One region of the Parageobacillus sp. NEAU-HV-2 genome, then DNA from elsewhere that is predicted to be linked to it. Evidence: riboswitches for the same ligand, from Rfam matches in the RefSeq annotation. Region 1 holds a riboswitch; each other region holds the start of a gene.
What was found. Region 1 has a riboswitch for S-adenosylmethionine ahead of AC1WMD_RS01010 (bifunctional homocysteine S-methyltransferase/methylenetetrahydrofolate reductase). Riboswitches for the same ligand answer to the same signal wherever they lie in the genome.
Positions count from the first base shown of each region.

Region 2: it holds a riboswitch for S-adenosylmethionine, as region 1 does, so the genes downstream of both, metK (methionine adenosyltransferase) here and AC1WMD_RS01010 (bifunctional homocysteine S-methyltransferase/methylenetetrahydrofolate reductase) in region 1, are expected to answer to the same signal.
Region 3: it holds a riboswitch for S-adenosylmethionine, as region 1 does, so the genes downstream of both, AC1WMD_RS10530 (O-acetylhomoserine aminocarboxypropyltransferase/cysteine synthase family protein) here and AC1WMD_RS01010 (bifunctional homocysteine S-methyltransferase/methylenetetrahydrofolate reductase) in region 1, are expected to answer to the same signal.
Region 4: it holds a riboswitch for S-adenosylmethionine, as region 1 does, so the genes downstream of both, mtnK (S-methyl-5-thioribose kinase) here and AC1WMD_RS01010 (bifunctional homocysteine S-methyltransferase/methylenetetrahydrofolate reductase) in region 1, are expected to answer to the same signal.

Region 1 is NZ_JBXUJJ010000001.1:180,038-187,451, reverse strand. Features, by position in the region: gene AC1WMD_RS01045 (CvfB family protein) at 93-950, opposite strand; gene AC1WMD_RS01040 (YajQ family cyclic di-GMP-binding protein) at 1,139-1,630, shown strand; gene AC1WMD_RS01035 (L-lactate permease) at 1,720-3,225, opposite strand; partial or broken gene AC1WMD_RS01030 (ISNCY family transposase) at 3,389-3,534, shown strand; gene AC1WMD_RS01025 (YrdB family protein) at 3,543-3,878, opposite strand; gene AC1WMD_RS01020 (TetR-like C-terminal domain-containing protein) at 3,933-4,511, opposite strand; gene AC1WMD_RS01015 (MBL fold metallo-hydrolase) at 4,517-5,245, opposite strand; SAM riboswitch class I at 5,615-5,718, shown strand; gene AC1WMD_RS01010 (bifunctional homocysteine S-methyltransferase/methylenetetrahydrofolate reductase) at 5,795-7,414, shown strand, end outside.
Region 2 is NZ_JBXUJJ010000002.1:19,769-27,182, forward strand. Features, by position in the region: gene AC1WMD_RS03635 (alpha/beta hydrolase family protein) at 1-185, shown strand, start outside; gene AC1WMD_RS03640 (DUF2584 domain-containing protein) at 215-457, shown strand; gene pckA (phosphoenolpyruvate carboxykinase (ATP)) at 488-2,074, opposite strand; SAM riboswitch class I at 2,259-2,373, shown strand; gene metK (methionine adenosyltransferase) at 2,533-3,747, shown strand; gene asnB (asparagine synthase (glutamine-hydrolyzing)) at 3,911-5,815, shown strand; gene AC1WMD_RS03660 (C39 family peptidase) at 5,812-6,651, opposite strand; gene AC1WMD_RS03665 (gamma carbonic anhydrase) at 6,711-7,229, opposite strand; gene AC1WMD_RS03670 (alpha/beta hydrolase) at 7,312-7,414, shown strand, end outside.
Region 3 is NZ_JBXUJJ010000005.1:175,523-182,936, forward strand. Features, by position in the region: gene AC1WMD_RS10495 (acyl-CoA dehydrogenase FadE) at 1-1,573, shown strand, start outside; gene AC1WMD_RS10500 (arsenate reductase family protein) at 1,629-1,988, shown strand; gene gcvH (glycine cleavage system protein GcvH) at 2,067-2,450, shown strand; gene AC1WMD_RS10510 (DUF2553 family protein) at 2,478-2,753, shown strand; gene AC1WMD_RS10515 (toprim domain-containing protein) at 2,906-3,256, shown strand; gene AC1WMD_RS10520 (thioredoxin family protein) at 3,264-3,611, shown strand; gene AC1WMD_RS10525 (SCP2 sterol-binding domain-containing protein) at 3,800-4,147, shown strand; SAM riboswitch class I at 4,375-4,480, shown strand; gene AC1WMD_RS10530 (O-acetylhomoserine aminocarboxypropyltransferase/cysteine synthase family protein) at 4,548-5,858, shown strand; SAM riboswitch class I at 5,976-6,084, shown strand; gene AC1WMD_RS10535 (methionine ABC transporter ATP-binding protein) at 6,181-7,209, shown strand; gene AC1WMD_RS10540 (methionine ABC transporter permease) at 7,199-7,414, shown strand, end outside.
Region 4 is NZ_JBXUJJ010000001.1:301,822-309,235, reverse strand. Features, by position in the region: gene AC1WMD_RS01745 (pyridoxal phosphate-dependent aminotransferase) at 1-148, opposite strand, end outside; gene AC1WMD_RS01740 (carbon-nitrogen family hydrolase) at 245-1,066, shown strand; SAM riboswitch class I at 1,152-1,317, shown strand; gene mtnK (S-methyl-5-thioribose kinase) at 1,400-2,602, shown strand; gene mtnA (S-methyl-5-thioribose-1-phosphate isomerase) at 2,624-3,694, shown strand; gene AC1WMD_RS01725 (sugar ABC transporter substrate-binding protein) at 3,681-4,826, shown strand; gene AC1WMD_RS01720 (sugar ABC transporter ATP-binding protein) at 4,823-6,370, shown strand; gene AC1WMD_RS01715 (ABC transporter permease) at 6,315-7,325, shown strand; gene AC1WMD_RS01710 (methylated-DNA--[protein]-cysteine S-methyltransferase) at 7,382-7,414, opposite strand, start outside.

The sequences.
Region 1 (7,414 bases):
TTTATGGTGTCCATTATTGTTTATCGGCACGGTTCGATATTTGTTAAGTTTTTTGGCAGAAAAAAAGCAAAGCCGGACTGGCTCTGCCCTCTTCATTCCTTCTTATACGTCCAACCATTTTCTTGATATACTTTTCCTTCCTTCATTAAGCGGCCTAAAGCGCGTTTAAACGCGGCCTTGCTCATATGAAAGCGCGCTTGAATATCATCGGGATCGCTTTTGTCATGATACGGCATCGCCCCGCCGCGGCTTTCTAAGTACGCATAAATGGCCGCCGCGTCTTCGTCAATGCTTTCTTGCTTGCGCGGCAAGAGCGATACGTTCACCGTCCCATCCTCTTTGACGGCGATAATCCGCCCTTCCACTGCTTCCCCAAGCCGCGGTGCGTTTCGCCACTGCGATTCATGCACAAAACCGAGATAACCGACATCGGAGATAAGGGATGCCCCTACCTTAATCACGCGGTAGACGCGGCCGCGAATATTCTGATTAAACGCTGATTCCGGCGCTTTCACGGCGATTTGTTTCATCGTTTCCTCATCAGCGAGCCTAGCAAGAAGGCGACCGCGTTTATCTGTTTTTAATGAACAATATAATTGGTCGCCGCGCTGTGGCCATTGCGAGCGAAGCGGCGGCAAATCATCGATGGACACGAGCATATCTTTAGAAATGCCAATATCGACAAAAACGCCCAATCTCGGAACGACGTCCACCACTTCAACCCAATCGTAGCGGTTGTTCGTGATTTTCGGCATTTTCATAGTGGCGCATAGCCGCCCGTCGTGGTCATGATATAAAAATACCGTTGCCTCGTCGTCCACCGCAAGTGTTTCATTCGCTTCGCTTTTATGTAGCAGCACTTCGTCCGTGCCGTTCGTTAAAAAGTAGCCAAACGGCACTTCCCGTTTTACCGTTAATGTCATGATTTCTCCAGGAATTAATCGTTTCATCGCAACCTCTTCCTTTGTCTATATTTTCACGCTTATTATTCCCCACTCCAGTTTACAGTTCCGCGTAAAACGTCATTTTCCCTGCATCACAAGAACGCTTCCATCGTACTCAGCTCCAATCCTTCTTTTCTTATTGTGTCCCTTGCCACATTTTACTATAATAAAATAAAAAATGCTGGAGGTCGTGTATGTCAAAAGAAAGTTCCTTTGATATTGTTTCGAAAGTTGACTTATCGGAAGTCACCAATGCGATCAACATCGCACTGAAAGAAATTAAAAACCGCTACGACTTTAAAGGCAGCAAAAGCGACATTTCTCTAGACAAAGACGAACTCGTCCTTATTTCCGACGATGAATTTAAATTGGAACAGCTCAAGGACGTGCTGATTGGCAAGCTCATTAGACGAGGCGTGCCGACGAAAAATATTCAATACGGCAAAATTGAGCCGGCTTCTGGGGGGACGGTGCGCCAACGCGCTAAACTTGTGCAAGGCATCGACAAGGAAAACGCGAAAAAAATCAACACGATCATAAAAAACACCGGCCTGAAAGTGAAAAGCCAAATACAGGACGATCAAATCCGCGTCAGCGGCAAAAGCAAAGATGACTTGCAAAAGGTTATCGCCGCGATTCGCGAAGCCGACCTGCCGATTGATGTGCAATTTGTCAATTATCGATAAAAACGTGATGCTACGGGCACTAATCGCCCGTAGCATCTTTTTTCATGCCCTTTCCCTCTATTTCCATTATGCGTTTTAGACACAATTATTCAAAGAAAAAGCCCCAGCCCGACAATACTAGACGTAATGATCAACAAAGCAGCAAAAGCAATCGGAAGAATGTCTCGCACAAATTGCCCTTCATGTCCAGACTGGTTAGTGATAGAAGCTGCTAAAGCGATTCTCGATGGAGATGCCATGGTCATGTTCGATGCGGAGACATTTTGTGCGGTGGCATATAATAGTGCGGGACTATGTAATTGCTCAGCCATCGTGCTTTGAAAATGGGAAAACATAGCGTTAGCCGCGCTGTTGCTGCCGCTCATAAATCCGCTGATCGCACCGATGAGCGGAGAAGCGATGATAAACCACGAACCTACTAATGCGGCAATATTAGCAGCCAGGAAATTCGTCATTCCCGCCCCCTCCATCACGCTCGACATCGCGATAAAGCCCGTTGTTGCTATTACGGCGGGATATACTTGTTTGATGGTTTTTTCTATACAGGTTTTTAGTTGAACGCTAGTCAGCCGATATAGCCATATCGCTGTCAGCGAAGCAAGGAACAGGGCAAAACCTGGGCTATACAACAGCTCCAAATGAAAATGATATTCTGGCCATTGAATAACGAGGATGCTTGTAACTATGCTCTTACATGCAGCAGAGAAATGGGAAACGAATATATATATCGTTAAAACGGCATATGGTACCATTGCCTTCCAAAAGTTTCCCCTCCCAATAACTACATGCGTCGTAGCGGCCTTGCCCCTCTTTTGGCTGATTAACGCCTTTAGTTTCCAATAGGCAATGAGCAAAAAAGCGGCAGCTCCTCCCGCCAATACGCCCGCCAGTTCGGTAGATATATACACGCTGGAAGCCCATGTCACAAATGACAGCACGAACGAAACGATAATAATGGAATCAAAATATTGTCTTATCGACTTTTTGCCGCCGCTAATGGCCACAATAATAACCGCATAAAAAAGAAAAAGCGGCATACTTACCATCGCGCTATACTCCCCCAATTGATGCAAAGGAACTCCAGATAACTCCGCATTAATGACCGTACCGATGGCAAGCGCTCCCCACGGCACGGCCGACTGCGTCAATAACGATAACATCATTGTCTTTTTCGCTGAAAATCCTAGCGAAAGATATAATGGGGCAGCAATCACCACAGCAATGCCAAATCCGCTGACCGCTTCTAGAAAAGGACCTAAAGCGGCAGAAATAAGCAGCCCCTGTTCTGCTTTTGAGCGGCAAAAGCGTGATAAACCGTAGGACATCATATTCATCGCTCCGCTTTCATTCAGCAAGTTGTATAAAAACAGCCCAAGCCCTAATACATAAATGACCGTCACCGCCAGCAGCATTCCACGAACGGAGAAATGAAATAAATTCTGCACCGAGGCATCAAAAGAAAAAAAAGCCAATACGAAAGCCAATCCATACGAACAGACAGCGGTGTACAGCGCAGACATTTTAAGCCAAACTAAACAAATGAGAGCGAATAAAATAGGTAACCCTGCTAATAAGAAATGAATCGCATCATGCATGGAACATGCCCCCCCTCCCCCTTTATCCACTATAGTGGATATATATTATTCTCTAGAACGTGTTGCAAAACGCATAATGGATGCATAAATGCACATAAAAAATCCACCACCTTGAAGATCATATACAGTGACCAAAACCAACTACCAAGGGGTGGACAAGATCATGATTTCCAATTGGAACAGCGAACATGCATGGTCTTATGAAATCGACTCACTTTTAGCATCCTTATTTCGATATATTGACTCTCTATATCGTTGCCGGAAATGCCGTATGTGACAGGAAGGCCGCCGGCGTCGAAAAAATCTTTGAATTTGGATCATTGTTTCCAGACGAACATGAGAAAACGGTTCAATACTACGACAAACACATAAACCTTGGCAAGATTGGGATGTCCGGCAGCATGCAAGGTGACGGATGCCGCCCCAAAAATCGTCACTTCCAAGATAAAGTGCCACGGTTCTGGAAGGAGTAACGGCGCACCGGGGGAACCGAACGTCCCCCAAATCAGCGCGATCAAAAGCGGGATCCCAACCATCAAACCGATCTTACCGAGCATATTTTCTCCGTTCTTGAATCCCCAATATGCGAGTGCGGCCAAAACGCATACTTCCAAAAGGAAACGCAAAAATAGATTCGCCAGTTTAATTTCCATGTTCATTCTCCTTTTTTGACATCATTCAGTCGTTTTGTCATTTTGAGGCTGGATTCACTCCAGCGATTTCTGTTTTCGGCGAATCCCTGTCAGGAACGTATCGATCAGAAACCGGAGTGTCACGTCATGGTCGAGTGGAATTCTAAATTCTCCTTTCTGTTCCAAGGAAGCGAAACCATGGAACATGCTTCGCAAACCACGCACTGCATGCAGTGCTGTTTCGTCATCAAGATCGTATGCGTGAAGCACACGCAGAGTCAGGTTCACAATCTCACGACCTGCACGTTGTATATCTGGATCTAGTGAATCGGGCGCTTGCAAGGTTGCTTCATACAAGCCAGGATGGGTTCGAGCAAACGTTACATAAGCTTTCCCAAGCGCATGCACCGCATCATCACCGGACCGTCCGATGGCCGCTTGCGCCAGGGTGCTGTAAAGTTGTTCAAGGCCATAAACCGCGAGTTGTTTTCTTAAACCGTGCAATCCTTCGATGTGGTTGTACAAGGATGGGGGGCGGACGCCGAGTTTTTTAGCCAATGTAGCCAATGTGACGGCATCCAGTCCGTCTTTATCGGCAATTTCTGTTGCAGTTTGCAGAATCGTTGACAAATCTAAACCGATTCTTGGAGACATCTGCGTCACTCCTTTCCTGTAGGGGGATGTATGAAACTCCGTTCGGCTTTGGCAATGGCACGGTCGATGGCTACACCTGGTTGCTCCAACATATGCCCATGTCCCACCGCTAGCAAGGATGGATGGTACTCACGTATTTTGTATGCACTTTTGAGCGCCATTTCTTTATTCCATGTAGCCATTGCCGGAAAGGGAAACCATGGTTGTACCTGTCCCGATACAGCAATCCCGCCTTTTGTTTGAAATGCATCACCGACGATACAGGCGTTGTTGCGCGTGTCGAGAAATGTCATTGAACCGGGCGTATGTCCCGGTGTGGCAATCGCCAGCAACGAGCCGATTCGATCTCCCTCCTTTAGCAAAACATCTGCTCGTGTCTGCAGTTTTTTAGGTACTCCGCCACGAATCGGTGTGTTTGGTTCGTTCGGACCCAGCGACCTGTCTCCAGACATTAAGCGGGCGTCACGTTCCGAAATATAAACGGGTACATGCGGAAGAATTTGTTTTAGCGCGTCAAGTGCTCCCACATGATCCCCATGTGCATGGGTGAGAAGGATGCGCGTGATAGGTTTTCCGATGGTTTCAGCCGCTTTCAAAATTCCTTTCACGCTGTAGGGCAGAGCAGCGTCAATCAAGGTCAATCCGTCCATTTCGTCAATCAAGTAACAATTTACGGGAAAAAAACGCGGCAAAAATGTCAGTTGAAAAACCGTTTTTTTGCGGATGATTCGCAAATGTTTCACCTCATTTTCTTGAAACTAATATTGTTAGTTTTATTATAACTAATATTATTAGTTTTTGCAAGCCGTAAGTTCTCTTATTGTGAGTAAAGTTTTCATGGGAGCTTTTTTTCCTTTTTTATAAGCGTTTTTTATTCTCTTTCCGCCGTTGCGACACTACTACCTAGTTATTGATTCCAATCATATACGTTCACTATAGTGGATAAACCTATTTTCATTAAATATCAAGCACTAATGCTTTTTCCATGAAGGATGGAATATTTTCTTGAAAACGATTCCATTATATTGAATATTTTCAGAAAATGCTTTACATTATATATTAATTATATCGTTGAAACGTTTGGCTACAACTTCATAGCGAATTTCTTATCAAGAGAGGGGGAGGGACTGGCCCGGTGAACCCTCAGCAACCTGGCGGAAGCCAAGGTGCTAAATCCAGACAGGCGAAAGCGCCTGGAAGATAAGAAGAGACGATACATAAAAAGTCTTCTTCTTATAGAAGGCTTTTTTCTTTTACCATTTTCATAGAACGGGGGAATGAGCGTGGGACTTTTGCAAGATTTAAAAGAACGCATCCTCATCGCCGATGGCGCGATGGGAACGCTATTATACTCGCACGGCGTCGACCGATGTTTTGAAGAACTAAATTTATCGAAACCGGAAGATATCATTCATATTCATGAAGCATATATCGCCGCGGGCGCCGAGGTCATTCAAACGAATACGTACGGCGCCAACTACGTCAAACTCTCCCGTTATGGACTCGCAGACGAGGTGCCGGCGATTAACCGCGCGGCGGTAAGGCTCGCCAAACAGGCGGCCAAAAATAAAGCCTACGTGCTTGGGACGATCGGCGGGTTGCGCAGCATCAATAAAAGCGCCGTTTCCATCGAAGAGGTAAAGCGGACGTTTCGCGAACAATTGTTTGTGCTGTTAAACGAGGACGTCGACGGCTTGTTGCTCGAAACGTATTACGATTTAGAAGAATTAGAGACAGTGCTTGCGATCGCGCGCAAAGAAACGGATAAGCCGATTATCGCGCACGTCTCCCTCCACGAAGTCGGCGTCTTGCAAGACGGCACTCCGCTTGCCGAAGCATTGGCGCGCTTGGAGCAGTTGGGAGCTGATGTCGTCGGTCTAAACTGCCGTCTCGGCCCGTACCATATGATCCGTTCGCTGGAGGAAGTGCCGCTGCCAAATAGAGCGTTTCTCTCTGCGTATCCGAACGCAAGCCTGCCGGATTATCGCGACGGGCGGCTTGTCTATGAAACAAACACCGATTATTTTAAAGAAACAGCGCTCGCCTTCCGTGAGCAAGGCGTGCGCCTGATTGGCGGATGCTGCGGCACGACGCCAAAACATATCGAAGCGATGGCAAACGCCTTAGTGGATCGAACACCAATTAAAGAAAAAGTCGTTAAACAACGTCATGTTCCAATTTCCATCCAAATGAACGAACCAAACACAACGCCGCCGCTGCAAGACATCGTTCGCGAGCGTCGTTCGGTGATCGTCGAGCTCGATCCACCGAAAAAATTAGGGCTTACCAAATTTCTAGAGGGCGCCAAAGCGTTGAAAGAAGCAAATATTGATGCGCTGACACTGGCTGACAACTCGCTGGCTACCCCACGAATCAGCAACATGGCGCTCGGCTCCATCGTCAAAGAGCAGCTTGGCATCCGTCCGCTTATTCATATTACCTGCCGCGACCGTAACTTGATCGGGCTGCAGTCGCACCTAATGGGCTTGCATACGCTCGGCATCACCGATGTGCTCGCCATTACCGGCGACCCATCGAAAATCGGCGATTTCCCTGGAGCGACATCGGTCTACGACTTATCGTCGTTTGACTTGATTCGGCTCATTCGCCAGTTTAATGAAGGGCTCTCGTATTCGGGAAAACCGCTCGGGCAAAAAACGAATTTTTCGATCGCCGCGGCCTTTAACCCGAACGTCCGCCATTTGGATAAGGCCGTAGAGCGCCTGGAGAAAAAAATTCAATGCGGCGCCCACTATTTTATTACCCAGCCGCTTTATTCCGAACGGCAAATCGAGGAAGTGTACGAAGCGACGAAACATCTTGAGACGCCTATTTACATCGGCATTATGCCGCTAGTGAGCGCGCGCAACGCCGATTTCCTTCACCATGAAGTACCGGGCATC
Region 2 (7,414 bases), on a different contig from region 1:
ATGGGGAAAAAGACCGCAATGTTTCGATTGAGCATGCGTATCGTCTTGAGAAAAGACTGAAAGAATTAAATAAGCAAGTGACAACATGGTATTTTCCACATTTTACGCATTATTTTCCACCAAAAGAAAATCGTGAAACCGTCCGGCGGTTGACAGAATGGATGAAAAGACAGCCGAATGTATGATACGATAAAAAGAAAAGGGGTGTGTTGCAATGGGCATGCCGCTGGAGCTGCAAACGCTGATTGTCACAAAAGGGAAAGAAAAGCGAGTAAAAGATAATTTGTTTATTTTAGAAAAAGACGGATATCGCCTTTATCCTCTTGATATTCCGCTAGAGGTTAGAAGAACGCTGCAAAGCGAAGCGAGTGGTCAAGCGGTGGTAAAAAAACTGGAACTTGCCGATAATCGAACGATTGTCACGTATGAGCTTGTCTCCTTGCATTCAACGAATTAAAAAAGGAGGGAATCGTTCCCTCCTTTTCGATTATACAAGCGGACCGCCAAGCGCTTCAATTTCCGGCGCGATATGCTTGAATTTTTGGAAGTTTGCGCGGAATTTTGATGCCAGTTCTTTTGCTTTTTGTTCATATGCATTTTTATCAGCCCATGTATTTTGTGGCTGCAGCACTTCATCTGGAACTCCTGGAATATGAAGCGGAATGGCCAAGCCGAAAATAGGATCTTTCACTGTTTCGACATTGTCTAGTTCTCCTTCGACTGCTGCTTGCACCATCGCGCGTGTGTAAGCTAGCTTCATGCGGCTGCCAACTCCGTACTCCCCGCCGGTCCAACCAGTGTTGACAAGGAATACCCGCACGTTATGTTCAACGATTTTTTTGCCGAGCATTTCTGCATAGCGCACAGCCGGGAGCGGCAAAAATGGAGCGCCGAAGCAAGTAGAGAACGTCGCCTGCGGAGAAGTGATTCCCCGTTCGGTGCCGGCGAGCTTGCTCGTATAGCCGCTTAAGAAATGGTACATTGCTTGTTCACGCGTCAGTTTGCTGATTGGCGGCAATACGCCAAACGCGTCTGCAGTTAGGAAAATAATCGTCGATGGGTGGCCAGCGATGCTTGGGTCCACGATGTTGGCAATTGCCTGAATCGGGTAAGCGGCGCGCGTATTTTCCGTTAATGTTGCATCATCGTAATCTGGTATTCTTGTCTGTTCATCAAGCACCACGTTTTCCAGCACCGCTCCGAACCCAATGGCGTCAAAAATTTGCGGTTCTTTTTCACGAGATAGGTTGATGCATTTCGCATAGCATCCGCCTTCGATATTAAAGATGCCGCGGTTTGACCAGCCGTGTTCGTCATCACCAATTAAGCGGCGGTTTGGATCAGCGGAAAGCGTCGTTTTTCCCGTTCCCGACAGTCCGAAAAATAATGCCACGTCTCCTTCTTTGCCGACATTGGCGGAGCAATGCATCGAAAGAATCCCTTGCTCCGGAAGCAAATAGTTCATCACCGAGAAAATGGATTTTTTCATTTCGCCGGCATATTCCGTTCCGCCGATTAGCACGATGCGGCGTTCAAAAGAAATGATAATAAACGTTTCTGATTTTGTTCCGTCCACCGCAGGATCTGCTTTGAAATTTGGAGCGGAGATCACCGTAAATTGCGCTTCATGTGTTTGTAATTCCTCTGCGCTTGGGCGAATAAATAATTGATGGGCAAATAAATTGTGCCAAGCAAATTCGTTAATGACTTGAATCGGCAAACGATATTTAGGGTCAGCGCCGGCAAAGCCTTTAAAGACAAACACTTCGTCTTTGGCCATTAAATAATCGAGTACTTTATTATATAATCGTTCGAAAACTTCCTCCGAGATCGGCTGATTGACTGTTCCCCAATCAATTTTTGCTTTTGTTGACGCCTCTTCGACAATGTATTTATCTTTCGGTGAGCGGCCTGTATATTTGCCTGTTGTTACCGCTACTGCCCCAGTAGCTGTTAACCGGCCTTCTTTTCGCTGCAACACTTTTTCCACCAGCTGCGCTACCGATAAATTATGAAATACGTTTGGTTTTTGCAATAATAAAGAAAGTTTATTGGTCATTTTTGCGATCCCCATTGTTCAAAACCTGCCTTTTTATATTTAATAACCTCTTTAAATAGTATAACACATTTTTATTATTAGTCCATACTATTTGTGACGATTTCTTTTATTTATTTTTCCTGTTTTTTTCAAAAAAAATTCGCCACATTTTGTTGACTTTTTCGGCTTTATTACGATATGATAAGTCATTGAACGGATACTCTTATCCCGAGTTGGTGGAGGGACAGGCCCGATGAAACCCAGCAACCGTCACAACTGGAAACATGTGAAATGGTGCTAACCTGTGGCAAGGCGATGTCCTTGAACGATAAGAGTGAAAGGAGCAATACGATTGCAATGACCTTTCCTCACCGTTACAGGAAAGGTTTTTTTATATGAGAAAATGAACAAGGGAAATGAGTACCGTATCGCTCGCCGTTTGCGGCACCATCATTTTTTGATGTTTGATTACGGAAAGAGGAGGAAAATGACGAATGTCAGCAAAAAGACGTTTATTTACTTCAGAGTCTGTAACAGAAGGTCATCCAGATAAAATTTGCGACCAAATTTCCGATGCGATTTTAGATGCGATTTTGGAAAAAGATCCGAACGCTCGCGTTGCCTGCGAAACGAGCGTGACAACAGGGCTTGTGCTCGTAAGCGGAGAAATTACGACATCGACATATGTGGATATTCCAAGAATCGTTCGCGATACGGTTCGCGAAATCGGCTATACGCGCGCCAAATTCGGTTTTGACGCGGATACATGCGCCGTGTTGACATCGATTGACGAACAGTCGCCAGATATCGCGATGGGGGTCGACCGGGCGTTAGAAGCTCGTGAAGGTCAGATGACTGACGAGGAAATCGAAGCGATCGGTGCTGGAGACCAAGGGCTAATGTTTGGATTTGCCTGCAATGAAACGAAAGAATTAATGCCGCTTCCGATTTCGCTGGCGCATCGTTTAGCACGCCGTTTAGCTGAAGTTCGGAAAAACGATATTTTGCCATATTTACGTCCAGATGGTAAAACACAAGTAACGGTAGAATATGACGAAAACGGCAAACCGGTTCGCGTTGATACGATTGTCGTATCCGCACAGCATCATCCGGAAATTACGCAAGAGCAAATTGAACGTGATATTAAAGAACATGTCATCAAGCCGGTGGTGCCAGCCGAACTGATCGATGAAAATACGAAATACTTTATTAACCCGACAGGCCGTTTTGTCATCGGCGGACCTCAAGGGGACGCTGGTTTAACGGGACGGAAAATTATTGTAGACACGTACGGCGGTTACGCGCGTCACGGTGGCGGCGCATTCTCTGGAAAAGATCCGACAAAAGTAGACCGTTCTGCAGCATATGCAGCCCGCTATGTCGCGAAAAATATCGTGGCGGCAGGACTTGCCGATAAGTGCGAAGTGCAACTCGCCTATGCGATCGGGGTGGCAAGACCGGTCTCGATTTCCATTGACACATTTGGCACAGGAAAAGTATCGGAAGACATTTTAATCGAAGTCGTGCGCAACAACTTCGACCTACGCCCGGCAGGCATTATTAAAATGTTAGATTTGCGCCGTCCGATTTACAAACAAACAGCTGCTTACGGCCATTTTGGACGTACCGATATCGACCTGCCGTGGGAGCGTACAGATAAAGCAGAAGCATTGAAAGAGCAAGCTTTTTCCTTGGCGAAGCAACAATAAATGAATGAATATGGAAAAGAGAGTTACAGCAACTGTAGCTCTCTTTTTTTAATCGATATGTTAACGTTTTATTTAAAAAAAAAAGGAAAATTTTATAGTTTTATTGCTTCAAATCTATGATATAATCAAGCATGCTGAATATAAAGAAGTAGGTGAAATACACATGTGCGGGTTTATTGGTTGTGTTTATGATCAGCCAAAAATGCTAGACGAGCAATGGAAGAAAACGTTTGAAGAAATGAATAATATGATCACGCATCGTGGTCCAGACGACGAGGGGTATTTTTTCGATGACTATGTCCATTTTGGCTTTCGTCGGTTGAGCATCATTGACTTAGAAGGGGGTCATCAACCATTATCGTACGAAAATGAGCGATATTGGATTATTTTTAATGGAGAAATTTATAACTATATTGAGCTGCGCGAAGAGTTATGTGCGAAGGGATACGAATTTGCCACATACTCTGATACGGAAGTGATTATTGCGCTATATAGTCATGAAAAGGAAAAAGCGGTAGAGAAGCTCCGTGGCATGTTTGCGTTTGTCATTTGGGATAAAGAAGAAAAAACGATTTTTGCCGCGCGTGATCCATTTGGCATCAAACCATTTTTCTATCTTGAAGAAGAAGGACGGACGTTTTTTGCATCGGAAAAGAAAAGCATTTTGCATGCGATGGAAAATAATGTTCTCGATTATGACGCGCTTCAGCACTATTTAACATTTCAATACGTGCCTGAGCCAATGACGATTTCCGTTGGCATTAAAAAATTAGAGCCGGGTCATTACATCAAAAAGAAAGTCGGTGAACAATTAACGGTACACCGTTATTGGAAAGCATGGTTTCAGCCAGTATGGAAATCGGAAGATGAATTCGTCAAAGAGATTCGCGATGTTTTATTTGATTCCGTGCGGGTACATATGCGCAGCGATGTGCCGGTTGGCTCTTTTTTATCCGGTGGAATCGATTCTTCGCTCATTGCTTCGATTGCCAAACAATTTCATCCGAACTTTAAAACTTTTTCGGTCGGTTTTGAAAGAGAAGGGTTTAGTGAAATTGAGGTGGCGAAAGAAACAGCTGAAAAATTAGGGGTGGAAAACATCAGCTACGTTATCCCGCCAGAAGAATATATGGAAGAGCTGCCGAAAATCGTTTGGCATCTGGATGATCCGCTTGCCGATCCAGCGGCTGTTCCGCTTTATTTCGTCGCCCGCGAAGCAAGAAAGCATGTAACGGTTGTTCTTTCTGGAGAAGGAGCGGATGAGCTGTTCGGAGGGTACAACATTTATCGTGAACCACAGTCACTAAAAATTTTTGAGCGGATGCCTGACGGGGTAAAATCGGCATTGCGCATCATTGCTCGCATTCTCCCAGAAGGGGTAAAAGGGAAAAGCTTTATCGAGCGCGGGGTAACGCCGATGGAAGAACGCTATATAGGAAACGCGAAAATGTATAGCGAAGAAGAAAAAGAGGGATTGCTAAAAGCATACAAGCACGGACTGGAATATACAACCATTACCCGTCCGTTTTATGAGGAAACCACTCATTATTCGCCTGTCAACCGTATGCAATATATCGATATTCATACATGGCTGCGCGGGGATATTTTGCTAAAAGCCGATAAAATGACAATGGCCCATTCGTTGGAATTACGCGTTCCGTTTTTAGATAAAGCGGTCTTTGAAGTGGCGGCCAAAATTCCACCAGAAATGAAAACGGCTAATAATACAACAAAATACATTTTACGCAAAGCGGCAGAAGGCATTGTTCCCGACCATGTCCTTCACCGCAAGAAGCTTGGTTTCCCTGTGCCAATTCGCCATTGGCTGAAAAATGAAATGCACGATTGGGCGAAAACAGTTATCAAAGAAAGTGAAACGGATCATTTGTTCCATAAAGATGTGCTATATCGCCTGTTAGAGGAGCATTGCGCCAATAAAGCGGATCATAGCCGGAAAATCTGGACTGTGCTAGTCTTTATGATTTGGCACCAAGTATATATCGAAAAAAAATACGATTTTTCCCGTCTATATAAAAAAGAAAAAGACAGACAGCCCCTATCCATCTAATCAGGTTGATAGGTGATTGCCTGTCTTCCCATTTGCGCCCAGGCGTCTAAAAAATCGGCCTTGGGTGCTTTTTTATTTTTTTCGCCTGTAAGCGGGTCATTGAAATAAATATAATCTCGGTCATATCCCGTAATAACGACGGAATGCTCGTAATATGTAATTTTAATTGGTCCTCTTGGCGTTTCCCATTCACGGAAGGCGGATTCAGGAAGTTTTTTGTACGTACTGTTGGTAATAATCCAAATCGGTACTCCTTTCGAAAGATATTGCTGCAACACGGAAAAGTCACTTCCTGTTAGGTCAATGATTCTATCGGGCAGATACATTTCAGCAAGCTGTTTAATCGGCTTATGGTACACACCTAAGCCTGGTGTGGTAAGAGAGTACATATCCCCGACAAAGCCATCATTTGGATGGCCAAAATACACTTTGCCATTTTTTCGCTGAAACGGAGTTGGGTCTTTTTTTATTTGTTTAGCAAGCGTCAGTTTGTCGGCTTGTACACCGGCATCTTCAAGAAGCATTGCCAAGCTCGTTACTTCGCAGCCGCGCGGTAACTCTGGAAGTTGGCGAATGGCCGGCACATCAAGCAGCACAGAAGGTTTGATTTTCTTCTCAACAGAAGGAGAAATAACATTGCCTATTGGCGTTTCTCCTGCTGAGTAAGTTTGTTTTAAACGCGCGATCGTTGTTTCTATTTTTTGGTTGAGCAACAGTGCGATGAGAAGACAAAGCATAAAAAGGGAAACAACTGCCGATTTCCATAATGCTTTTGTTAGGGAAAATATCATAAACAATGCGATAGCAATGATGAAAAGAAGCAAGACGACAGACATAGCATTACTCCTTATTGGATCGGAATGATTTTAAAATTACTGAAAATAAGGAACGATGATCACTGTTTTTGCTGCAGCGCCTTATAGTATTGCCCCTTTTCTACATATTCGCGACGGATTCGTTCCATCTCACGGACATCTTCATCGGTCAGTTCGCGAATGATTTTAGCGGGGCGGCCGAATGCAAGGGTGTGCGGCGGAATTTTTTTTCCTTGCGGCACGAGGCTGCCGGCGCCGATAAACGCCCCTTCGCCAATTTCCGCCCCATCAAGGATAATCGAGCCCATGCCGATTAGTGCGTTTTTGCGGACGATGGCGCTATGTAAAATAACTTGATGGCCGACGGTGACATCGTCTTCAATGATAAGCGGATTGTTTGGACTTTGATGCAAAATTGAGTTATCTTGAATATTGACACGATTGCCGATAATCGTTGGGGCGACATCACCGCGAATGACGGTATTGAACCAAATGCTTGTTTCTTCCCCGATCACCACGTCGCCGGTGATGGTGACATAATCGGCAATAAAGGCAGATTTGGCTATCTTTGGAATTTTTCCTTTGTACGGGTAAATCATACGCTTCTTTCCTTTCCTAAAATGGTTCGGTATTATTATTGTACAAGTATTGGCACGATTCGTAAACGGAGGAGATTTGGTCATGTGGAAATGGGAGGCAAACGATGGAAAAGGAGCGGTTGTCATTGTCCACGGAGCGGCCGAGCATCACGGACGGTATCAATGGCTGATCGGGCAGCTGGTCA
Region 3 (7,414 bases), on a different contig from region 1:
GGGCGAGCTCGGATTGCTTAGCGCTGACATTCCGGAAGAGTACGGCGGATTAGGCCTGGATAAAATCAGCTCCGCGTTAATTGCGGAAAAAATGGCACGCGCTGGCGGTTTCTCGATTTCCCATGGTGCCCATGTCGGAATCGGGTCGCTTCCAATCGTTTTGTTCGGAACGGAAGAACAAAAGCAAAAATACTTGCCGGCGCTTGCGACGGGTGAAAAAATCGCCGCCTATGCGCTGACAGAACCTGGTTCTGGTTCCGACGCATTAGGAGCAAAAACGACGGCGAAATTAAACGCCGAAGGCACCCATTATATTTTAAACGGGGAAAAACAATGGATTACGAACGCCGGATTTGCGGATATCTTTGTCGTATATGCGAAAGTAGACGGCGAGCATTTCTCTGCATTCATCGTGGAACGGGACTTCCCGGGCGTATCGACCGGTGCGGAAGAAAAGAAAATGGGAATTAAAAGCTCGTCAACACGGACGTTGATTTTACAAGATGTGCCTGTTCCGAAAGAAAACTTGCTTGGCGAAGTCGGCAAAGGACATGTGATTGCGTTTAACATTCTCAATATCGGACGTTATAAACTTGGCGTCGGCGCGGTTGGCGGCGCAAAACGGGCACTTGAAATTACGCTTCAATACGCAAATCAGCGCCAGCAATTTAAACGGCCAATTTCGCAATTTACGTTAACGCAAGAAAAGTTCGCGACGATGGCTTCCCGCTTGTACGCAACCGAAAGCTCCGTTTATCGTACAGTCGGTCTATTTGAGGAGCGGATGGGCCTTTTGGATGAAGAAAAAGCAAAAGACGGAAAAGAAATCGCCAAATCGATTGCCGAATATGCAATTGAATGTTCGTTGAATAAATTCTTTGCGACGGAAACATTGGATTACATCGTGGACGAAGGCGTACAAATCCATGGCGGCTACGGATTTATGCAAGAATATGAAATTGAACGCGCATATCGCGATTCCCGCATTAACCGCATTTTCGAAGGGACAAATGAAATCAACCGCCTGCTCGTTCCAGGAATGTATTTGAAAAAAGCGATGAAAGGCGAGTTGCCGCTTTTGCAAAAAGCGCAACAGCTGCAAGAAGAATTAATGATGCTCGCGCCGGAGGAAGTCGGTGACGGCGTGCTTGAGCAAGAAAAATATTTAGTGCGTAACGCGAAAAAAATCGCGCTTATGACGGCAGGATTGGCAGCGCAAAAATTCGGCCCGAAACTCGAAGAACAGCAAGAAATTTTAGTCAATATTGCCGATATTGTTGCCAATATTTACGCGATGGAATCGGCGCTGCTTCGCACGGAAAAAGCGATCAAAAACTCCGGCGAAGAGAAAAACAAACAAAAAATCCTTTATACGCAAATCTTCTGCCAAGAAGCGTTTAATGAAATCGAAGCCCATGCCAAAGAAACGCTCATTGCCGTGGAAGAAGGCGACGCATTGCGCATGATGCTGTCCGCTTTGCGGAAGTTGACACGCTACATGCCAATCAACATCATTGCGAAAAAACGCGAAGCCGCGGCCGCGCTCATTGAAGCAGAACGTTATATTGTGTAATAATGGAAAGTACCAGGACTTGTCCTGGTACTTTGCTTATAAAGGATGGGTGAAAATGGCGTTAACGTTTTATTGGTATCCAAAATGCAGCACGTGCCGAAAAGCAAAAAAATGGCTTGACGAACATGGAATCGACGTACAAGCCGTGCATATCGTCGAAAATCCACCGAAAAAAGAGGAATTGACGGAGCTTTATCGCAAAAGCGGGCTGCCGTTGAAAAAATTTTTTAATACAAGCGGTATGAAATATCGGCAGTTAGGGTTAAAAGAAAAAGTGAATACCGCTTCCGAGGAAGAGCTTCTTGAAATCCTTGCCTCGGACGGCATGCTGATCAAACGGCCGATTTTAACCGATGGAACTCGTGTCCTCGTAGGTTTTCAAGAGGAGCAATATGAAAAATTTTTCAACAAATAAGACGAATTCAGTGAGTTTTTTGGTAAAATCGGTTATGATGAAAAAGAGCATATTTTGTCAATATGGAGGGATACGAACATGAATACGCCAAAGGAATTACGCTATTCAGAAGAGCATGAATGGGTGCGTGTAGAAGGAGACAAAGTACGCATCGGTATTACGGATTTCGCGCAATCAGAGCTAGGAGATATCGTGTTTGTCGAACTTCCGGAAGTAGGAACGGAACTTACCGCCAATGAACCATTTGGCAGCGTGGAATCGGTCAAAACGGTGTCTGAGCTTTACGCGCCGGTCAGCGGCAAAGTCGTTGAAGTCAATGAAGAATTAAACGATAACCCCGAATATGTAAATGAGTCCCCATACGAAAAAGCATGGATGATTGTCGTCGAGCCAAAAGATATGAGCGAGATCGATAATTTACTGACGGCCGAACAATATGAAGAAATGATAAAAGAAGGTTAAACTTTCCTGCAATGAATCATTAAAGGGATGGGCACCCTATACATAACTGAATGGACAAAAAGGGGTGCTTCTATCACATTAGAAGCAAAACAAGTCAACGTCATTGATCGCGTGACAGGCAAAATCAATGGCGATTCCATTCAGCTATATGAGGGGAATGAGCAAATAGGCCATCTTCCCCTTTCGCAAGTAAGCCATTTGCTGTGGGTATGCACAGCAAAATGGATCAATAAGAAAATGACCGTCACCGTTGAACCAGATCAAAAGTATGTCGATTGCGACGGTGGGGCTGGTTGGTGCTAAAAGCAGCGGTGTGATGCCGTTGCTTTCTTCTTGTTTTTATAAGATACGGTTTATGAAGCAGCGCTTGCCCTGCCTGTTTCTGCGGCGGAAATCAAGGCTAGCGTTATCATATAAATAATAGTACAACGACATTTACTTTTAGGTGATTGTTTATGACGGAAAGCGAAAAAGTGATTATTGTCGAAGGACGCTCTGACAAACAAAAAATCGCCAATATTCTAAATGAACAGGTGGAAATTATTTGCACGAACGGGACGATTAGCGATGCTAGGCTGGAGGAGCTGATTGACGAGCTTTATTATAAAGACGTTTATGTATTAGTCGATGCCGATGAAGCGGGCGAAAAATTACGTAAGCAGTTTCGCCGCGAATTTCCAGAAGCGGAGCATATTTATATCGACCGTGCCTACCGCGAAGTAGCAGCAGCGCCAAATTGGCATATTGCACAAGTATTATTGCGTGCGAATTTTGATGTGCATATGAACTATTTATCGAAAAGGTGAATAGGCAATGAAAAAAATAGAGCCGTTTGAAATTGATGAGGCCATTGGCAACGAAGAGATTGTTTGCCTTTATTTATATACACCGATGTGCGGCACTTGTCAGCTTGCCAAACGAATGCTGGAAGTAGTCGAGGAATTGTTTCCGTTTCTTCCTTTTTACCAGACGGATATTAATTATATGCCAGAGCGAGCGGTTGCATGGAAAATCGAAAGCGTTCCATGCCTTCTTTTATTTCAGGACGGCAATATCGTTAAAAAGTGGTATGCGTTTCATTCTGTTCCTTATTTATATGAAACGATCAAAGAGATGTTACCAAACGATAATCGGTTTTGTACGAACCGAAAGACAGACTAAGGGCGACGATCCCCTCCTCAGCTATCCATGTTGCAAACATCCGTTATTTTGACTGCATTTGACATATTTCTTGGGAAATGATAAGAACTTTGCTTGTTTTCCGGATGATTTGTCGAGATTTTTGTAAAGGATTCTTCTCGCTAGATATGGAAATAAATGAAACAGCAGTAACGGAGGAGGAGGGGAAATTGGATATGCGTGAACTAGTCAAACAGCTTGCCGAACGAATGAAAACATTAAATCATCTATTGCCGATTTTACCGGAGGAAGAATTGTACGTTCGCTTTGAGTCCGAAACGGGAACAGCAGTCGTAGTGATTTCAAAACATCGAATCAGCCCCAAAGTGGAAGTAGACGAACGGCGGGTATTAACGGTGCGCGGGTCAAAAGAGGCATTGGAATCACTATTAAGCGGAAGGATGAAATTACAGCAGCTAATTCGTCTGCAAGAAGTGCATATTTCGGGAAGTTTCCGGCATATGCTATTGCTTGAGTCCTTGCTTCACTTAGCCAAGCCATACCGACGTGTTTGCTAATGATTGGCGATTTGCTTTTAGATGAAAAGGAATTGACAAGTATAATAAACAGCGTTAAAATATTCAGAAAAGATAGATGAATTGGGGACCGATTTTAAGCTGAACCGACAAGAAGCAGAGCACCAACGAGATGGTTGTCCATGAAAGCCAAGCGGAATAAGAGTGAACGTCTACACGAATTTTGCACGCTGTAATTTGCTCATTTTTCGTAATTCTAAAAAAATAGATTCTTATCAAGAGAGGTGGAGGGAACTGGCCCAATGAAACCCGGCAACCGGTTGCGATAACACGGTGCCAAGTCCAGCAGAGCAAAATGGCTCTGGAAGATAAGAAGAGTATATATCCCTCTCTTCTTAAAGGAGAGGGTTTTTATTATAAAAAGGTAAAGGGGAGAAGTATAGTGAGTGGAAAGCAATATCGTTTAGAGACAATAGCCGTTCACGGTGGGGTAAAGCCGGATCCTGCGACCGGCGCGCGAGCAGTTCCGATTTACCAGTCGAATGCCTATTTATTCGCCAATACGGATCATGCCGCCAATCTATTTGCATTGCGGGAAGAAGGATATATTTATACACGCATTCATAACCCGACCGTTACCGCATTGGAAGAAAGAATAGCTCAGCTAGAAGGAGGCGTTGGCAGCCTTGCCTTAGCCAGCGGAATGGCGGCGATTACCCTGGCGATTTTAAACATCGCCGGCGCAGGAGATGAAATCGTATCGGCAGCGACGATATATGGTGGTACATATAATTTGTTCGCTAATACATTGCCGAAATACGGAATTAAAACCCACTTTGTCGATCCGTCTAATCCGGAAAACTTCCGGGCCGCGATTACGCCAAAAACGAAAGCGATTTTTGCGGAAACCATCGGCAATCCTAGCTTGCACGTGTTGGATATCGAGGCGGTTGCGCAAATTGCCCATGAAGCGGGAATTCCACTGATTATCGACAATACGTTTGCCACTCCGTATTTATGCCGGCCGATTGAATATGGTGCCGACATCGTTGTTCATTCTGCTACCAAATGGCTTGTCGGCAATGGAACGACGCTAGGCGGCATTATTGTTGATGGCGGCAATTTTGACTGGAATTCGGAGAAATTCCCAGGGTTTACTACTCCTGATCCAAGCTATCACAATCTTGTCTATGCCGAAGCGCTTGGCAATGCGGCTTACATTGTCAAAGCGCGTGTACAGCTGTTAAGAGATTTAGGTCCGGCGATCAGTCCGTTTAACGCGTTTCAAATTCAGCTTGGAATGGAAACGTTGCATGTCCGTATGAAAGAGCATATTGCTAACACGAGAAAAATTGTCGAGTATTTGGATCGCCATCCTGCAGTCGATTGGGTGCTTTATCCGGAACATGACAGCCATCCAGCAAAAGAGTTGGCGAAAAAATATTTGCCAAATGGAGCCGGTTCGATCGTTGTTTTTGGCTTAAAAGGCGGCAGGGAAGCAGGTGCGAAGCTCATTAACCATGTGAAATTATGGTCGCATGTTGCAAATGTCGGCGATGCGAAAAGCCTTATCATCCACCCAGCAAGCACAACGCATCAACAGCTAAACGAAGAAGAACTAAAATCGTCGGGGGTAACGGAGGATTTAGTCCGTCTGTCCGTCGGGATTGAAAACGTCAATGACTTAATCGAGGATTTAGAGCAGGCCATTGCCGCTGCGACAGGTATTACTTCTATTTCCGTTTCATCATAAAACAAGATTCCCGAAAATATGGACGCAAAATTTTTTATTGACATGGTTCAATATAGGGTGATACAATCACATTTGTGATTAATGGAGAATTTGTAATTGAATAATGCGATTGTTGCGCTCTTATCAAGAGAGGTGGAGGGATGTGCCCAATGAAGCCCGGCAACCGTCAGCACATACGCTGAAATGGTGCCAATTCACACAAAGCATCTGCTTTGGGAGATAAGAGACGGAATGGTAATGATTACCTTTCTGTTCTCTTCGAGCAGAAAGGTTTTCTTTTTGGAACGAGCCGCCTGCTAGATGAAGGAAGGTGAAAATGTGCATGATTACATTGGAAAATGTGACGAAAATATATGAAGCGGCAAACGGATCGGTCACTGCAGTCGATCATGTTTCTTTACAAATTAAAGAAGGGGAAATTTTTGGAATTATCGGATATAGCGGCGCGGGGAAAAGCTCGCTCATCCGTCTTCTTAACGGATTGGAAAAACCAACAAGCGGTAAAGTCATTGTTGCCGGACGGGATATGGCTAATATTAAAGGAAAAGAATTGCGAAAGGCTCGCCAGGAAATCGGGATGATTTTCCAGCATTTTAATTTATTATGGTCAAGAACCGTTCATGAAAATATTGCATTTCCTTTAGAAATTGCTGGTATCCCGAAAGAAACGCGGAAAAAGCGGGTCGATGAGCTAATTCAGCTTGTCGGGCTGCAAGGAAGAGAACATGCTTACCCGTCACAGCTGAGCGGCGGGCAAAAGCAGCGCGTTGGCATCGCGCGTGCGTTAGCAAACAATCCAAAAGTGTTATTGTGCGATGAAGCGACATCCGCGCTAGACCCGCAGACAACTGATTCCATTTTGGAACTTTTGGTGGATATTAATAAACGTTTAGGATTGACGATCGTATTAATTACCCATGAAATGCACGTAATTCGTAAAATTTGCGATCGCGTCGCAGTGATGGAGAACGGAAAAATTGTCGAGCAAGGCGAAGTACTACAAGTGTTCCGGCAGCCAAAACAGGAGATTACGAAACGGTTTGTGCGGCAAGTTGTTGAACCGGAGGAAACAAAAGAAACGATTACCCATCTGCTCGATAAATACCCGAACGGAACGGTTATCCAATTGACGTTCGTCGGGGAAGCTGCGGAACAGCCGCTGATTGCCAATGTTGTCCGCCAGTTTCAAGTGGATGCAAATATTTTACAAGGGAAAATTTCACAAACTCATCAAGGCGCTTACGGTGTGCTGTTTGTTCATATGGATGGGGAAAAAGAGGAAGTGGCCCGCGCGATCGATTATATTCGAAAGCAGCAAGTGGCGGTGGAGGTGATTACAAATGCTCGCTAGCCTCTTGCCAAACGTAGAATGGGATATGATTTGGGCGGCTACGGTTGAGACGCTTTATATGACAGGCGTCGCCGTTGTGGCGACATTTATATTAGGAACGATTCTTGGCCTGCTTTTGTTTTTAACGTCAAAAGGAAACCTCTGGGAGAACCGCCTGGTGAATATGATCATTGCTGCTATTGTTAATGTTTTCCGTTCCATTCCA
Region 4 (7,414 bases), 120 kb from region 1:
GCGGTGTCGGCTGATCCGGATTTCCTTGCCCTAAATTGATGACATCGTATCCTTCCGCGATTTTTTTGGCTACTTTCGCGACTAATGAGGCGAAAAACTGCTTTGGAAGCCCTTCTAACAGGTCGGATAACGGAAATTGTTTTGTCATGCTTAACACCTTCTCAAAAATTTCTTGAAATTCTAGTGCAACATCATATATCGTAAAAATCAAAATGTAAAGTAAATTTTTTCGAGGTGAACACGAATGACATTAAAAATTGCCTGCCTGCAGCTGGATATTGTCTTCGGCAGTCCGCACGAAAACGAACAGGTTGTAGAAAGAGAAATAGAAAAAATTGCAAAAGAACGTCCGGATGTCATCGTTCTTCCTGAACTATGGACGACTGGCTATGACTTAACTCGTCTCGATGAAATCGCCGATGAAAACGGCGAACGTGTGAAAGCGTTCATTACCAAACTGGCAAAATCGTACCGCGTCCATCTTGTCGCCGGTTCAGTCGCCAAAAAAACGGCAAAAGGCGTGACAAACACGATGTATGTCGTCGACCGAAACGGCACAGTCGTTGGCGAATACAGCAAACTGCACCTCTTTCAGTTGATGGATGAACATCTTTACCTCCAGCCTGGGGAGGATACCGGTTTATTTACGCTCGAAAACACCTTATGCGCCGGTGTCATTTGCTATGACATCCGCTTTCCGGAATGGATCCGCGTCCATGCGGTCCAGGGGGCGGAAGTGCTGTTTGTCGTTGCCCAGTGGCCGCTCCCCCGCCTTGCCCATTGGCGCACGCTGCTTGCGGCGCGCGCCATTGAAAATCAATGCTATGTCGTCGCTTGCAACCGCGCCGGCAGCGACCCGAACAACGTGTTTGCCGGCCATTCCATGATCATCGATCCATGGGGAGAAATCATTGCCGAGGCGGGCGAGGAGCCTTGCGCACTCACGGCGCAAATCGATTTGCAAAAAGTGCAGGAAGTGCGGGCGCGCATCCCGATTTTTGCCGACCGCCGTCCTGAATATTATCAGGCGGCAGAAAAAAATTTTACAAAAAGTATTGACAAATAAATTCGTCAGCGTGTATGATTCGAATCAAACGCACAAATATTTTCTAACATAAGCAAAAATTCGAAAAATGAATATACTGAAAATACTCTTATCAAGAGTTGGCTGAGGGAATTGGCCCAATGAAGCCCAGCAACCGACCGTAATACTATCGTGAGATAGGGCGCACGTTTTTTCGGCGCCGGAAGTTCCAACTTCCGCAGGGCACGGTGCTAAGTCCAACAGAAAGACTCGTTCTTTCTGGAAGATAAGAGGTGCGAAGAATTGGAATCTTCAAGCCTCTTTCTACGCAGAAAGAGGCTTTTTAATTTAGTTATGAAGGGGGATTTTATTCCAATGTCGATCTCACATTCATCCGTTTATGAACCGTTAACAGAACAAGGAGCCATTTCTTTAGCCGTGCGCCTCGGCCTCTTCCGCGAAGGAGCGCCGCTTGTCTGCCGGGAAATCGGGGACGGTAACCTTAATCTCGTTTTCCGCATCGTCGATAAAGAAGCGAAAAAAGGAATTATCATCAAACAAGCCCTTCCATATGCGAAAGTCGTTGGGGAAAGCTGGCCGCTCACCTTAAAACGCGCGGTAATCGAAAGCAATGCGCTGCGCACATTCGCAAGCTATGCGCCGCAATATGTGCCAAAAGTTTACTATTCCGATGAATCTTTAGCCATTACCGTGATGGAAGATTTATCCCATTTGCAAATTGCCCGCAAAGGCTTAATCGAAGGAAAAACATATCCGCTTCTATCCCGACATATCGGCGAATTTATCGCAAAAACGTTATTTTACACGTCGGATTTCGGCATGAATCAGCAAGAAAAAAAACAGCTGGCGCAAAGCTTTGTCAATCCCGAACTGTGCAAAATCACGGAAGATCTCGTATTTACCGATCCGTTTTTTAATCATGAAACGAACAACTTTGAAGAAGAACTGCGCGACGATGTCGAAGCGCTTTGGAACGATGACAAGCTTCATTTAGAAGTTGCCAAATTAAAGCGCAAGTTTTTAACCGAAGGGGATGCGCTCATTCACGGCGATTTACACACAGGCAGCATTTTCGCCAGCGAAGAAGAAACAAAAATTATCGATCCGGAATTTGCGTTTTACGGCCCGTTCGGCTTTGATATCGGTCAGTTTTTCGCAAACTTATTGTTAAATGCGTTGTCCCGCCCAGAACCACAACAAGAACCGTTATTTGCCCATATCGACAAAACTTGGGATGTATTTGCGACGATCTTTTCTGAACTTTGGCATACGCACAATGTCGAGCCGTATGCAAAAACGAAAGGACTATTAGAAGAGGTGCTGCACAACACCTTTGTCGATGCGATCGGTTTTGCCGGCTGCGAAGTAATCCGCCGCACGATTGGGTTGGCACATGTTGCTGATCTTGACGGCATCGAAAATAAAGAGAACCGTTTGCAAGCAAAACGACATGCGCTTCGTCTTGGCAGAAGCCTCATCTTGCAACGTGAAACATTATCTAGTACCAAAGAAATTCGTTCTCTTTTCGCACAAACCGTGCTAACACCAGCGAATTAACATAATGAAAGGAAGAACCATATGGCAGAACCATTCGTAATTCCTCGCTCTGTAGAGTGGAACGACACGCATATTACGATTTTAAATCAGCAAAAGTTGCCTTTAGTGACGGAATATTTGCAATTGAAAAATATTAAAGACGTTTGGGAGGCGATTGCGTCGCTGAAAGTGCGCGGCGCACCGGCAATCGGCATTACCGCCGCTTACGGCCTCGCGCTTGCCGCTCAGCAATATGAAACAGAATCAGTGGAAAATTTCAAAAAACAACTGCAAAAAGACCGTGACTACTTAGCAAGCGCCCGGCCAACGGCGGTCAATCTGTTTTGGGCGCTAGACCGCCTCGTTACGAGCGTCTCCCATGTTTCCTCTGTCAATGAAGCAAAAACGACGCTCGTCCATGAAGCGATTCGCATTCAAATTGAAGATGAAGACGTTTGCCGACGGATCGGGGAACATGCGCTTTCTTTGTTTCAAAACGGCGATCGCATTTTAACGATTTGCAACGCCGGCTCGATCGCCACCGCCCGGTACGGCACAGCGCTTGCCCCGTTTTATTTGGCGAAAGAAAAAGGAATGAACCTGCACGTGTACGCATCGGAAACACGCCCTGTCCTGCAAGGGGCAAGATTGACGACGTGGGAATTGATGCAGGCCGGCGTAGATGTGACGCTTATTACCGACAATATGGCAGCGCAGACGATCAAAGCAAAAAACATTACCGCCGTCATCGTCGGTGCTGACCGCATTGCCGCTAATGGCGATACGGCCAATAAAATCGGCACGTTTGGCCTTGCCTTGCTGGCCAAAGCGTTCGGCATTCCGTTTTATGTAGCCGCGCCGCTGTCGACGATCGATTTAGCGACAAAAACAGGCGATGAAATTCCGATTGAGGAGCGCAATCCGGAAGAAGTGACCCATCTTGCCGGAACGCGAATTGCCCCAGAAGGGGTCAACGTCTATAATCCAGCCTTTGACGTCACGCCGCACCATCTCATTACGGCTATCATTACCGAAAAAGGCATTATTCGCGGCAATTATGAAACCAAACTGTCAGCACTATTTGCAAAGGAGGCACACCATGAAGCGATTTAGGCTGAACTATTTATTCGCATTTCTTTTTTCCGTTATCATCATCCTGAGCGGCTGCATGAACGAACAAGATGCCGTCAGTTCCAAACCGGCCAAACAAGAAAACGGCACGGCCGAGACAACAAGCAAAACGACGGCGGCAGCGACCGAACAGGCAGAAATCCCTGCCAAATTAAAGAAACCGATTAAAATCGCCGCCATTATGCAAATGTCGATCGGCACCTTTTCTTCGCAATATATCGCCGGCGTAAAAGAACAAGTGCAAAAATTCGGCGGCGAGGTGCAAATTTACAACGCGGACAACGATTTAACGAAAATGGCTTCCTATGTCGAAACAGCGATTACGCAAAATGTTGATGCGATTCTTTTAGACCATGGTCGTGCCGATGCGCTCGAAGGACCGGTGAAAAAGGCGGTCGAAAAAGGCATTCCTGTCGTCGCATTTGACAACGATTTAAACATCCCAGGCGTAACGGTCATTGACCAAGACGACTACAGCCTCGCCTGGAAAACGTTAAAAACGTTGGCCGAAGACTTAAATGGCGAGGGAAACATTGTCACGATTTGGGTTGGCGGGTTTACGCCGATGGAGCGGCGCCATGTGATTTACGATGCGTTTAAAAAGCGCTATCCGAACATCAAAGAAGTGGCGAAATTCGGTACAGCCAGCGCCAATACCGCTTTGGACACGCAAACGCAAATGGAAGCGATTTTGAAAAAATATCCGAATAAAGGCGATATTGATGCGGTGTTTGCGACTTGGGACGAATTTGCCAAAGGCGCAACGCGCGCGATCGAACAAGCAGGACGCAGTGAAATTAAAGTATATGGCATTGATTTAAGCGATGAAGATTTGCAAATGATGCAAAAGCCAAACAGCCCATGGGTCGCTACAACCGCAACAGACCCGGCGGAAGTCGGCCGCGTCCAAGTCCGCTTTGCTTATCAAAAAATCGCCGGGGAAAAAACGCCAAACATTTACTCACTCGAACCGCATTTAGTCAAACGGTCCGACTTGCCTAACCAACAAGTGTCGATGAAAGACCTTCACCAATACATCGCCGGATGGGGACAGTCGAATGTGGCGATTTCCCCTTGGATGAAAACGCTGGAAGCACAGGTGAAGAACAAATGAACGGCCTTTACATGAACAATATTTATAAATCATTTGGCGCTGTCAACGTATTAAACGGCGTGAGCCTCCATGTTCAACATGGGGAAGTTCACGCCCTTTTAGGGATGAATGGTGCCGGAAAAAGCACATTAATGAAAATTCTGGCCGGCGCTCTTTCCCCTGATCAAGGTACGATTACGATTGATGGAAAAGAATATCAGTTTTCCTCGCCTGCCGATGCCAAAAAGGCGGGCATCGGTTTAGTGGTTCAGGAAGTCGATACGGCTCTCTTTCCGGCACTGACCGTCTATGAAAATATTGCCGCCGATGAGATCGCCAAGACAAAACAAAAGCCTTTTCTTTCTTGGAAACAGCAAAAAGAGCGGGCTGCAGAGTTGTTGCGCCGCGTCGGCCTGTCGATTTCGCCGGCCAAGCTCATCCGCGAATGTTCCCTGCATGAAAAACAGCTGATTGTTCTGGCAAAAGTCCTGTCCTCCTCGGCCCGCTACATCATTTTGGATGAGCCGACCGCCGCGCTGAGCGAGACGGAAACAAAGCGGCTGTTTGCGATTATCAATGAGCTCAAAGGGCAAGGTGTTTCATTTATCTATATTTCTCACAAACTAAAGGAAATTAAAGAGATTTGCGACCGCGTCACGATTTTGCGCGATGGGAACGTCGTCCACCATGGGGATGTCGCCTCTCTTTCTCTAGAGGAAATGATCCGCTATATGGTGGGACGCTCTTATACAGCCGCGCAAAGGGAAACGCGCACATACGGGGATGACCTTCTTTTTGAAGTGAAACAGCTCCATATCGCAAAAACAAACACAACGGTCGACCTGCACGTTCATAAAGGGGAAATTGTCGGCATCGCCGGGCTTGTCGGAGCAGGAAAAACGGAATTGGCGGAAAGTTTAATTGCCAGCAGCAAAACGACAGGCGAATGGTGGATAGACGGAAAACGTTATGTGTTTTCTTCCCCAAAAGAGGCGATTGCGGCCGGCATTTGCTTAATTCCGGAAGAACGGAGAAAACAAGGGCTTTTTCTGCAGGAATCGGTTCGCACCAATCTTACCGTCCGGCTGCTATCCTCATTGACGAAATGGCAGTGGGTGCTGCAGAAGAAAGAGACGGCCGTTGCCAAGCAACTTGTCGATTCCTTGCAAATTCATCCGCCTTTCCTGTCAGCAAGCGTGCGGCAATTAAGCGGCGGCAACCAGCAAAAAGTCGTGATCGGGAAATGGTTAAAAACCGATGCGCGCGTATTTATTTTTGACGAGCCGACAAAAGGAATTGACATCAACGCCAAGCAAGAAGTATTTTCGATCATCCGCTCCCTTGCCGACGAGGGAAAAGCGATTTTGTATTTAACAAGCGAATTTCAAGAACTGCTTGATATTGCCGATACGATTTACATCATGGTGGACGGCAAGCTGATCCAACGCGTGCCTGCCCATGATATCACCTATGAACAACTCATTTATTACTGCAGCGGAGGTGAGGTGGATGGCACAGCCAGCCGTTTCGGTCGCCAAGAAAAGGCAAGCGCCATCTCTTCTTGAATTTTTGTATAAACATGGCACATTGCTTGCCATTCTCGTTGTTATCGCTTATTTTGGCATCACACAAGACCGCTTTTTTACGTACGAAAATTTCAGCGATATTTTGCGCTCGATTTCCATCGTTACACTCGTTGCGATTGGCATTACATTTTCTCTTATTGTCGATGGATTTGATTTATCCGTCGGCTCGACTGTCAGCCTAGCAACCATCGCCAGCGCCGCGGCGCTCGTATTATATCGCCAGGAAATTCTCGTTACGTTGCTTGTTCCGCTTTTGCTTGGAATCGCCGTCGGCTTATTAAACTCGTTATTAATTGTGAAATTGAAATTGCCGGATTTATTGGCTACATTGGCGACGATGTATGCGATTAACGGCGTGCAGCTGACATATACGAAAGGATTTTCCATCTACAACGACATGCCGCTTCCAGACGGAGGAACGGCGCCGGGCAAATTCATTCCTTCCTTTTTATTTATCGGCCAAGGGGAAGTGTTTGGCATTCCGTTTTCCGTTTTGCTTATGCTAATCATCGTTATTGCTTCCCATTTGTTTTTGACGTACACCAAACCGGGGAGATTGTTCTATATGACGGGGGAAAATCGCGAAGCAGCACGGCTTTCGGGGATTCCTGTCAACCGCTATCGCACATATGCGTACGTCATCAGCGGCTTTTTTGCGGCGCTTGGCGGCATTGTTCTCGCCTCCCGCATCGGAACGGGACAAGTATCGGCCGGCGCTTCCTTTCTAATGGACGGCGTAGCGGCCGCATATATCGGCTTTTCCGTATTTGGCGCCGGAAAACCGAATGTCATCGGCACGCTGTTTGGCTCGATTTTAATGGGGGTTCTGCTCAACGGGTTGACGATGATGAACGTTCCGTATTACGCCCAAGATATTATTAAAGGGGCAATTTTAGTAGGAGCGCTCGCTTTATCGCATATACAAAAAAAATAGGAATGTTTCATTCATGCTCATAAAAAACTAGAAGCGGACCACTGCTTCTAGTTTTTTTATGTCATATTATACCGTTGTTCGAGCTCGAG